DNA from 3 places in the Mesorhizobium sp. M0040 genome. Region 2 is predicted to be linked to each of the others. Evidence: predicted binding sites of a transcription regulator. Region 2 holds the regulator's gene; each other region holds the start of a gene.
What was found. The regulator LexA, encoded in region 2, represses DNA repair genes until DNA is damaged. The targets are predictions, from matches to a motif close to TGTTCNNNNTGTGTTCNG.
Positions count from the first base shown of each region.

Region 1 (3,274 bases), on a different contig from region 2:
CGAAGGAGGATAAGAGGCGGCGAAGCCGAAATGGCCGTAACGATCGGGCTTGGCGGCGCCAAATTTCGCGGCCACGTCGCTCAGCGGCGCTCCGACGCCGGGCGTATCGAGTTCAATAGCTGTCAGGCTGGCAGGCGCGCCGGCGCATCCTTCCGGCACCTTGCCTTCCGGGTTCGGCTGCAGGGCGACGGACAGGACACCGTGGTCGGAGCCGCCCATCTCGCCGGATACGAACCAGAAGATCGACGGCGATCCGCCGGCGTCGGGGCCGGCATAGCAAAGCCAGTGGCGTGAATCTCCGGCGTCACCTTCATCGTGCATCGCTCCGCCGAAGGCTTTTTCGACATCGGCAAGCGTGGTTTCCTCAAGCTTTATCTCCAGCGGCCCAGCCTTGACCTGCTTGAATAGCGGGCTGGCCAGCGGCGAGTTGATATCGCCCAGGGATGGAATCGCCCGGTCCGGGTTGAGCGGCTTGGCCAGCGTCGTTGCATTGGTCACCAGTCCGGCAACGATGAGTGCGAAATATCCGGCGTTCTGTCCCATGCCGATCTCCTGTCGTTCGAAATGAAGGTGCGGAAGGATTTGCGGGCGGGTGCTACCCTGTCTGGCTGATGCCCAAACCGGTGCACGACCAACTGGACCGAAGATAAATTCACAAGTCCGCAGCCTTCAACGTCATTCCGGCGACTTGGCAACCAAAGTGTAATCGAGGCTCACAATTCCTTCTCGGCCAGCTCCCGAAATGCGTCGGGAACCGACCGCTGTAGCCCGAGCGCGACCGAGGCGTAGCCGACCGCCTCCCAGCCGAAGCGGTCGCGGATCTTGTCGACGGCGCGGTCGGCGGTCCAGCGCGCCGCGCCCTTCCGGGTGCCGGGGCGGCGGCGGTCGTCGTCGAGCCCGAGCGGCAGTTCCAGTTGCAGGCCGGCATGCTGCTCCAGGTGCGATACGGCGATCGCCAGCAGCGAGATTGTCTTTTCGTGCGGATGGTCGATGAGCACCTTGCGCACCAGCGCCTCGGCGATCTCGGCCAGCATGGCGGTTGCCGAAATCGGCTGGTCGAGCGTGATCGAGCGCGTCACCGAGCGCAAATCGGCAAAGCGGACGCGAACCGTCACCGTGCGGCCGGGCCGGGATTTCGCCCGCAATCCTGTGGCGACCCTGTCGGCCAGATGCAGCAAAGCCGGCACGAAGACCTGCTCCTCGGCGGGTTTCTGGCCGAGCGCCGATTGCGCGCCGGCCGAGCGCGCCCGGCGCTGCGTCTCGAGCTTGCGCGGATCGCGGTTCCACGCCAGCGCGTTGAGTTTTTCTCCGGCCGCCGGCCCGAGCAGGCGCTCAAGCGCCCCACCATTGGTCTTCGCCAGCTCGCCGATGGTGTTGACGCCGATGCCGGCCAGCCGCTGCCTGGTGACCGGGCCGACGCCCCACATCAGCTCGACCGGCAGGTGGTGCAGGAACTCCAGCTCGCGGCGCGGATCGACCACCACCAGCCCGTCCGGTTTTGCGACCTGTGACGCGATCTTGGCCAGATGCTTGGTGCGGGCTACGCCGACCGAGATCGGCAGGCCGAGCTCGGCCCGCACGCGGCGGCGGATCTTGCCGGCGATCTCGGCCGGCGAGCCGAACAAATGGGTGCAGCCGGCGACGTCGGCAAAGGCCTCGTCGATTGAAATCCGCTCGACCACCGGCGTGAAATCGCCGAGCACCTTGATTGCCGCATCGCCCAGCCGCTGATAGTCCTTGAAATGGCCGCCGACGAAGATGAGTTGCGGGCAGAGTTCCCGCGCCCGCCGTCCCGGCATACCGCCGCGCACGCCGAACGCCTTGGCTTCATAGGATGCGGCAAGCACTACCCCGCCGCCGACGGCAATCGGCTTGCCGCGCAAGGCCGGGTCGAGCAACTGTTCGACCGAGGCATAGAAGGCATCCAGATCCGCGTGGAGGATGTTGGCTTCCATCCGGCCCGTTCGCCCGCGGCGGTTCGAACGCCGCATTGTCTCGAGTTTTGATGAGAACATAAAGAGAACATTATGGGTGGATTGTCAAGCAGCGCGGAGGCTGCCGCAGATGGCGAGCGCACGGCAAATGTTCAGCCGCGCAGCCGATCGCGGGCCTGCATCAGCGCGAATCCCAACAGGTTCTCGCCGCGCCACAGCAGCGGGTTCACCGCCCTCTCGTCATCCGCCGCAAGGCCGATACCCCACACCCGGTCGACAGGGCTCGCCTCGACCAGCACCCGGTCATGCGTCGACAGCAGATATTCGCGCAGCGCCGCGTTCTGACGGAACTTCTGAAAGCTCCCTTCAGTCACGATGCGATATTTGTCTGCATCCCATTTGGTGCCATCGAAGCCGCTCACCTGGCGGCCAAGCTGCTTTGCCTGCTTGGGGCTCGCCGCCCTGAGGATTTGTGTTGCCGTCGGAGCATCACCGAACAGTCGTGCCTTCTCGGCCATCATCCAGTGTTCGGCAGTCGGATAGCTCAGGCCATCGACGGTAAAGGGCGCATGCCACCACTGGCTGAAGCACGACGTGGTTATGCGGCCGTCCTTAGACGGCTGATGGCCCCAGAAGAACAGGAACTTCTGCCGGGGCTTTGCGCGAAAGGTTTTCTCAAGCCAGGTTCGGTCGTAAATCATGGGCGGATGGAGCAGGGCGAAAGGCCGGCTTGTCAATGCTCCATCCAGAGCGGGTAGCGAAGATGAGCGGTCCGCGCTGAATGCGATGAAATGCTGATCTACAGCGCCATCTTGTAGCCGAGATGACTGGCGGTGAAGCCGAGGCGCTCGTAAAAAGCGTGCGCCTCCCGTCGACCTTTGTCCGTGGTGAGCTGGACGAAGCTGCAATTGCGCGAACGGCATGTTTCAATCGCCCATTCGATCATCAGCTTGCCGACGCCGCGAGAGCGCCATTGCCGGGCGACGCGAACGCCTTCGATCTGGCCGCGCCAGGCGCCTTTTCTCGAAATGCCTGGAAGGAAGCTGAGCTGCAGCGTTCCGACCACTTGCCCGGCGTTGACGGCGACGCCCAGCAACTGGTTGGGATCGGTATCGATTGCGCTGAAGGCATCGAGATAGGATGGCGCAAGCGGCGTGGACGGGTCTTCCCGGTCTGCGCCGAGCACATCGTCGGCAAGCATTGCAACGATCGCCGGCAGGTCGGGCGCCTGCGCGCGACGGAATTCGATCTCGCTCATCGCGCGGAGACATACGGCGCGGTGTCAGCGATCGCAATATCCGTTTTGACTTGCAAGGGAGGCCCGCGCGGCTTCAGGTGGC
Region 1 is NZ_JAMYVA010000030.1:38,690-41,963, reverse strand. Features, by position in the region: gene NKJ91_RS22485 (hypothetical protein) at 1-543, opposite strand, end outside; gene dinB (DNA polymerase IV) at 714-1,955, opposite strand; gene ybiA (riboflavin biosynthesis intermediates N-glycosidase) at 2,087-2,635, opposite strand; gene NKJ91_RS22470 (GNAT family N-acetyltransferase) at 2,734-3,192, opposite strand; gene NKJ91_RS22465 (hypothetical protein) at 3,266-3,274, opposite strand, start outside.
Region 1: dinB (DNA polymerase IV) is a predicted target of LexA. The motif match lies at 2,008-2,025, and genes of this name have one in related genera.

Region 2 (3,274 bases):
GCCGCACTTTGCCTCGACAAGCTCGATGAACAGATCCGCCAGCGCGATGCTCTTCTTGCGCACCGCCGTCATGTCGACATCGTTCCAGATGTCGAGCGCGCCCTTCAGCGTGCGCATCGACAGGACCGGCTGCGTGCCGCACAGAAACCGGCGGATGCCGGTGCCGGCCGCATAGCCTGGCTCGAAGGCGAAGGGCCGTGCATGGCCCCACCAGCCGGTGAGCGGCTGCTGGATGTCGGAAAGATGCCGCTCAGCCGCATAGATGAAGGCAGGCGCGCCCGGGCCGCCATTCAGATATTTGTAGGTGCAGCCAACGGCAAAATCGGCGTTTGCCTTGTCGAGCTCGACTGGCATCGCGCCGGCGGTGTGGCAGAGATCCCAGACGATCATCGCCCCGGCTTCCTGAGCCCTGCGCGTCAGCGCCGGCATGTCGCGCAGTTCGCCCGACTTGTAGTTGACGTGGTTGACCAGCACCACGGCGGTGCGTTCGTCGATCAGCTCTTCGATGGTCGGCGCGTCGACCCCCGAGAGGCGCAGCAGCGTATCTTTTCGCGTCGAAACCACACCCTCAGCCATGTAGAGGTCCGTCGGAAAACTATCGCCCTCGGCGACGATGACCTGCCGCTCCGGTCGCATGGCCATGGCGGCGTGCAGCAGCTTGTAGATGTTGACCGATGTCGTGTCGCAGACCACCGTCTGGCCGGCCGCGGCACCGATCAGGCGCCCGAGCTGGTCGCCAAGTTCAAGCGGCATGTTGAACCAGCCGGCCGTGTTCCATGCGCGGATGAGATCATGCGACCATTCTTCGGTCGCGGCCTTGTGCAGTTCATCGAAAGCGGCACGTGAAGCAGCTCCTAGCGAATTGCCGTCGAGATAGATCACTCCTTGCGGCAACACAAAGCGGTCGCGCATCGCGCGCAGCGGATCCGCGGCATCCATCGCCTTTATGGCCACGAGATCGGGAATTCCTGTCATGATTTGTCTGCTCCCCCAAGATCCAACGCAAGGCCGGACACGCGTCGACTGTTCTTCCATTACCTGGTTGCGCGCAGCAAGGCTCCAGCGGCGAGAAGCAGCCTGACCAGGCGATGGAAACCGGGACTTAACCCGAGGTTGGCGTTTTGAGTTCGTTTCGTTCACGGTGCATTGACCAAACCGCACAGTCGATACGGTTCAATTCCGTGCCTTTTACCAACCGACGGCCGATGCCAGTGCCGCCTTCTAGGAGGCCAGAAGGGCGCAAACGAAAGCAGAATCAAGGCGATGAGGCTCGCGGCGATGAAAATGCGGTACGCCGGTAGGGCACGTCGTTTGTTTCCCGAGCCTTAACGCATTCATTAAACTTTAAACAGTTGCGGAACACAACTGGAACAGATAGTGTTTGTTCTGGGTTTGTTTTTCTGATTCTGTTGGGGGTCGCTATGCTGACACGCAAACAACACGAACTGCTTATGTTCATCCACGAAAGGTTGAAGGAAAGCGGTATCCCGCCTTCCTTCGACGAGATGAAGGAAGCGCTCGACCTGGCTTCCAAATCCGGAATCCACCGGCTGATTACGGCGCTGGAGGAGCGCGGCTTCATTCGCCGTTTGCCCAACCGGGCCCGTGCGCTGGAGGTGCTGCGCCTGCCTGACTCGATCGCCCCCGGCCTCAATGCGGCACGCAAGTTCTCGCCGAGTGTCATCCAGGGCAGTCTTGGGCAAGGCGGTCCTCGGCAAGGCAAGCCGACATCGTCGCGCGTGCCCGCAGCCGGAAATGACGACGATGTCGTCGCCGCCGTTTCGATCCCGGTGATGGGCCGCATCGCCGCCGGTGTGCCGATCGACGCCATCCAGCACCAGACGCATTCGATTTCGGTGCCGCCGGATATGATCATGGGCGGCGAGCATTATGCGCTCGAGGTCAAAGGCGACTCGATGATCGAGGCCGGCATTTTCGACGGCGACACGGTGATCATCCGCAATGCCGATACGGCGAGCCCCGGTGAGATCGTGGTGGCACTGGTCGACGAGGAGGAAGCGACGCTGAAGCGGTTCCGCCGCAAGGGCGCCTCGATCGCCCTGGAAGCCGCCAATCCAGCCTACGAGACGCGCATCTTCGGACCAGACAGGGTCAAGGTGCAGGGCAAGCTCGTTGGGCTGATCCGCCGCTACTGAGTTGCGCCCTTGGCGCCGGCTTTTGGATTGTCGGCCCTGCGGTATGGGGGCAGGCCGCGCGTCGCGCGTGAAAATTTCCGCTGCACGTGCCAGGGCCGGTATGATTTTTCGACCGCGAAACGGATTTCGGCGCGCGTTGCCGCTTGTGGATCGAAGTAGACGGCGGCACTTCCCGCGCGCGCCAGTTGCCGTTTGGTGACGACGAGGACCAGCCGGTCGTAGTAGCAGGGGTTATGGGCGGTGGCGTCGTCGATGACGATCAAGCTGGCAAAGGCGCAGGCTGGCCGCGCAGTATCGCGGTCCTTGGCTTGCGCGATGATCGCGCCGGATGGATGCCTGGCAAGGCAGAGGCCGTCCGTGCAAATGAACGGCATGCCCGGCGGTAGGTCGGCCGGATCGGCAATGTCGAATTGCGGGTCGTTCTTTCCAGGTGTTTCCGGCGCGACGATAGCCTCTGATGTGAGCGCGCGTTTCCAGTTGTCGATGGTGAACTCATTCGGGCGTGCCCGGTTGACCGCGAGTTCACCGCTGCCGATCGGCAGCGCGACCAGCCGTGCGTCCTCCGAGACCAATACGTCGGGTATGCGTGTCTGCGTTGTCGTCAGCAAGCCGGCGAGCGCAAAAGGAAGTGCCGCCAGCCGCAACCGGGTCGTCGCCATGCTGGCAATGACGAGGGCGATCGTCACCAGAAGGACGGATCTCAGCGAAATCAGCCCGACCGCATCGATCGGCGAGCGCTCCGAGATCCACCCGGACAGGGCGATCATCGCCGTCAGCCCCTTGCCCATGACATAGAGGAAAGGGCCATCCGCGCCGAACGGCATCGCCAGCGCACTGAGCACGGCGAAAGGCATGACGACCAGTGAGACGATGGGCATGATGGCCAGATTGGCGAACAGGCTGAGCGGCGCCACGCGCTGGAAATGCCATATGGCGAAAAGCGCCGTGGCGCTCCCTGCAATGATCGAGGTCATCGCCAGACCGCACATGCCCAGCAGGACCTTTCGAGTGGCAAAGCGTAGCGGCGACCGCCGCGGCGGCGGCGTGGTGGCCCTGCCGGCGCGGTAATCGGACCAGCCTGCATAGGCGCCGACAAGGGCCGCCGTCGCGGCGAAGGA
Region 2 is NZ_JAMYVA010000051.1:5,394-8,667, reverse strand. Features, by position in the region: gene kynU (kynureninase) at 1-975, opposite strand, end outside; gene lexA (transcriptional repressor LexA) at 1,422-2,156, shown strand; gene NKJ91_RS27990 (ComEC/Rec2 family competence protein) at 2,150-3,274, opposite strand, start outside.

Region 3 (3,274 bases), on a different contig from region 2:
TGCCATCGCGATCTCCGGCACTGCTGCCCGAGCAAAACCATCATGGACGATGCGCAGATGCGTGCCGCCGGAAACGGTGCGGTCGAGCGTAAAGGTGACGATGCTGTCCACTGGGCTGTCGTTCATTGCGCTGTCCAGGGGGCTGCCGGGCGGCACCTGCGTATCGCCGGGCGCCGGCCGCTCCCGCCAGGAATAGCGCAGCAGCCGTCCGGGATCCGCGTCGAGGATTTCGCACTCGATCGGCGCATTCGGCGCTTTAAAGGCAAAGCGGTTGCCGATTTCGGGCTTGATGTCGTTCGGCATCATCCAGGCCGCGAGCAGGTCCGGCACCGTCAGCGCCCGCCACACCTTTTCCGGCGGTTCGGGCAGCTCGCACTCGAACTCGATCTTGTCTGCGGCCATTTCGGCGCGTTCTTTGCCTCGGCTGGTCATTGGTCCATGTCCTTCAAAACCGTCTTGAGCCTTTCGATGCGCTCTGGCCAGAACGCACGGTAGCGTTCGATCCAGCCGAGCAGTAGCGCAAGCCCCTTCGGATCGACGCGGTAATAGGCGTTGCGACCGGCCCGGCGCTCGACCACGAGGCCGGCGCCGCGCAGCACTGCGAGATGTTGCGATACCGCCGGCTGCGATACCGGTATGCCAGTGCGCAGTTCCGACACCGTCATCTCGCCGTCGGCGAGCCGCTCATAGACGGCGCGACGCGTTGGATCCGCTAGTGCCCGAAAAATGTCTGCTTCGATCATGCCGAAAGCATAAGTCAATACTTATCGGTTTGGCAAGCCGTGTTTTTTAAGACAGGCGGTGTTTTTTAAGACAGGCGAGGTTTTACAAACTCGCTGGAAGCCAGCGTCTCACCATGTCGGGGGATCCGTTGAACGTCGCCTCGAAAACTGGTGACGCGAGCACAGCATGAATATGAAGCAATTCGGAGCCGACGTTTCGGAAGCCATGTTGCCTGTGCGCGGCAACAACAAGCGACTGTCCGGCAGTCAAGACGAGATGCTCTTCGTCGATCCACATCTCGGCCCTGCCAGCGATGACGGTAAGCACTTCCTCGACCGGGTGCCAATGTGTCGGGGCGCCAACCGCGGGTTCGATCCATTGTTCGAATATGCAAAGTTGAGTTGCGCCGTTGCAGGCCGAGACATGCATGCGGGTCTTTACTCCCGTCCGCCATTCTTCTTGCGGCTGATCGTCATGCTCGACCATCTTCATTGAGTTCGCCTCGATCCCATGGTCTGTGGAAATTCGACGCCAAGACACTACTTCTTACTGACAACTATTGACAGTGCAGGGCCTCTCCTATAGAACGAAAAGAGAACAAAAACCTTGTGGGAAAAGGCAGCGACGGCAGGCAGGGATTGTCCATAGCCTGTAAGGTGCGGCGACAAAAATTCGGTTTCGGATGAGCGCGGAGAAGTATCATGGCGGGTAGCGTCAACAAGGTCATTCTGGTGGGCAACCTCGGGGCGGACCCTGAAATCCGCCGCTTGAATTCGGGTGACCCGGTCGTCAACATCCGCATCGCGACGTCGGAAAGCTGGCGCGACAAGACATCCGGAGAGCGCAAGGAAAAGACCGAGTGGCACAATGTCGTGATCTTCAACGACCAGATCGCCAAGGTGGCCGAGCAGTATCTGAAGAAGGGCATGAAGGTCTATGTCGAGGGCCAGCTGCAGACGCGCAAATGGCAGGACCAGACCGGCAATGACCGCTATACGACCGAAGTCGTGTTGCAGAAATTCCGCGGCGAGCTGCAGATGCTCGATGCGCGGGGCGAGGGCGGGGGCCAGGTCGGCAACTATGCCGGTGGTGGTGCGAGCCGCGGTTCCGATTTCGGCCAGTCCGGCCCGGGCGAAAGTTTCAATCGCGGTGGCGCCAACAAGGGCGGCGGCGGTGGTTCGTCGCGCGAGCTGGACGACGAAATCCCGTTCTGATTTCTCGGGGCGGACTGCCCTTGCGGCGAAAAGCGCCGGCACCTTGGCCACGAAATGGCGTCCCGAAAATCTGTCTTGGATTTTCGGGACGTTGTGCGTTTGAGCGGTGAAAGGACGTATCAGGTGAAGGCAAGGGTCAAATGGGTCGAGGAGCGCACTTTCGTTGGCGAGTCCGCCAGTGGGCACAAGCTGGTGCTAGGCACTGCGTTCGGGCCGGAGGGCAAGACGCCGGGGCCGAGCCCAATGGAACTGGTGCTGATCGGCACCGGCGGCTGCTCGGCCTATGACGTGGTCCATATCCTCGAAAAGGGGCGCGAGGCGGTCGAAGATTGCGTAGTCGAACTCGATGCCGACCGTGCAGAAGCCGATCCCAGAGTATTCACCCGCATTCACATGCATTTTGTCGTCAAGGGCCGGGCGCTATCACACGACAAGGTGAAGCGGGCGATCGGGCTTTCGATCGAGAAATACTGCTCGGCCTCGGCAATGATGGCCAAGACTGCCGAGATTACCCACGACTTCGAAGTCATTGAAACGACAGCGAAGTAGGGCTGTTCCTACGTCGCCATCAGCGCCTTGATGCCGTCGGCGACGAACTGTACGGCGAGCGCCGCCAGGATGACGCCGAGCAGCCTTGTCAGGATCGAACGGCCGGTTTGGCCGAGGATACGATCGATGCGCTCTGACAGCACGAACACCAGGTAGGTGATGACGAGGCAGATGGCGATGATGCCGACAAGGGCTGTCTGCGCGCCCAAACCCTGAAACGAGCTTGAGAGCAGGACGGTCGCCGAAATCGCGCCGGGACCGGCAATAAGCGGGATCGCCAGCGGAAAGGCGGCGATGTTGTGGATCATGTCCCTGGTGATGGCGACGTCGCCGATCTTCTCCTTGCGGTCCTGCCGGCGGTCGAACACCATTTCGAAGGCGATGAAGAACAGCAGAAAGCCGCCGGCGACGCGGAAGGCCGGCAGAGTGATGCCGAAGACTGACAGGATCGACGCGCCGGCGATTGCGAACAACGCCATTACCAGGAAGGCGATGACCGAGGCGCGCACGGAGACCTGGTTGCGCTCCTCGCGGTTCATGCCGCGGGTCACGGCGAGGAAGAGCGGCGCCAGGCCCGGCGGATCGATCGTCACCAGTATGGTGACGAAGGCGTTGAACAGGCTGTCGAAGCTCGGCATGCTGACCCTCCCCGCCGGCAAAGCCGGATAACGGGATTGGTAGAGCAAAGCGGAGGCAGTGGAAACCGTGCGGATCAGGGGCTGACGGCCCGGCGCGCCAGAAACTCGACTTCGAGACGCCAGGTGGCGCCGTCGTCCTGTGAGCGTTCG
Region 3 is NZ_JAMYVA010000010.1:99,845-103,118, forward strand. Features, by position in the region: gene NKJ91_RS11875 (SRPBCC family protein) at 1-432, opposite strand, end outside; gene NKJ91_RS11880 (ArsR/SmtB family transcription factor) at 429-743, opposite strand; gene NKJ91_RS11885 (cupin domain-containing protein) at 826-1,215, opposite strand; gene NKJ91_RS11890 (single-stranded DNA-binding protein) at 1,425-1,937, shown strand; gene NKJ91_RS11895 (OsmC family protein) at 2,061-2,486, shown strand; gene NKJ91_RS11900 (MarC family protein) at 2,495-3,124, opposite strand; gene NKJ91_RS11905 (hypothetical protein) at 3,199-3,274, opposite strand, start outside.
Region 3: NKJ91_RS11890 (single-stranded DNA-binding protein) is a predicted target of LexA. The motif match lies at 1,306-1,323, and genes of this name have one in related genera.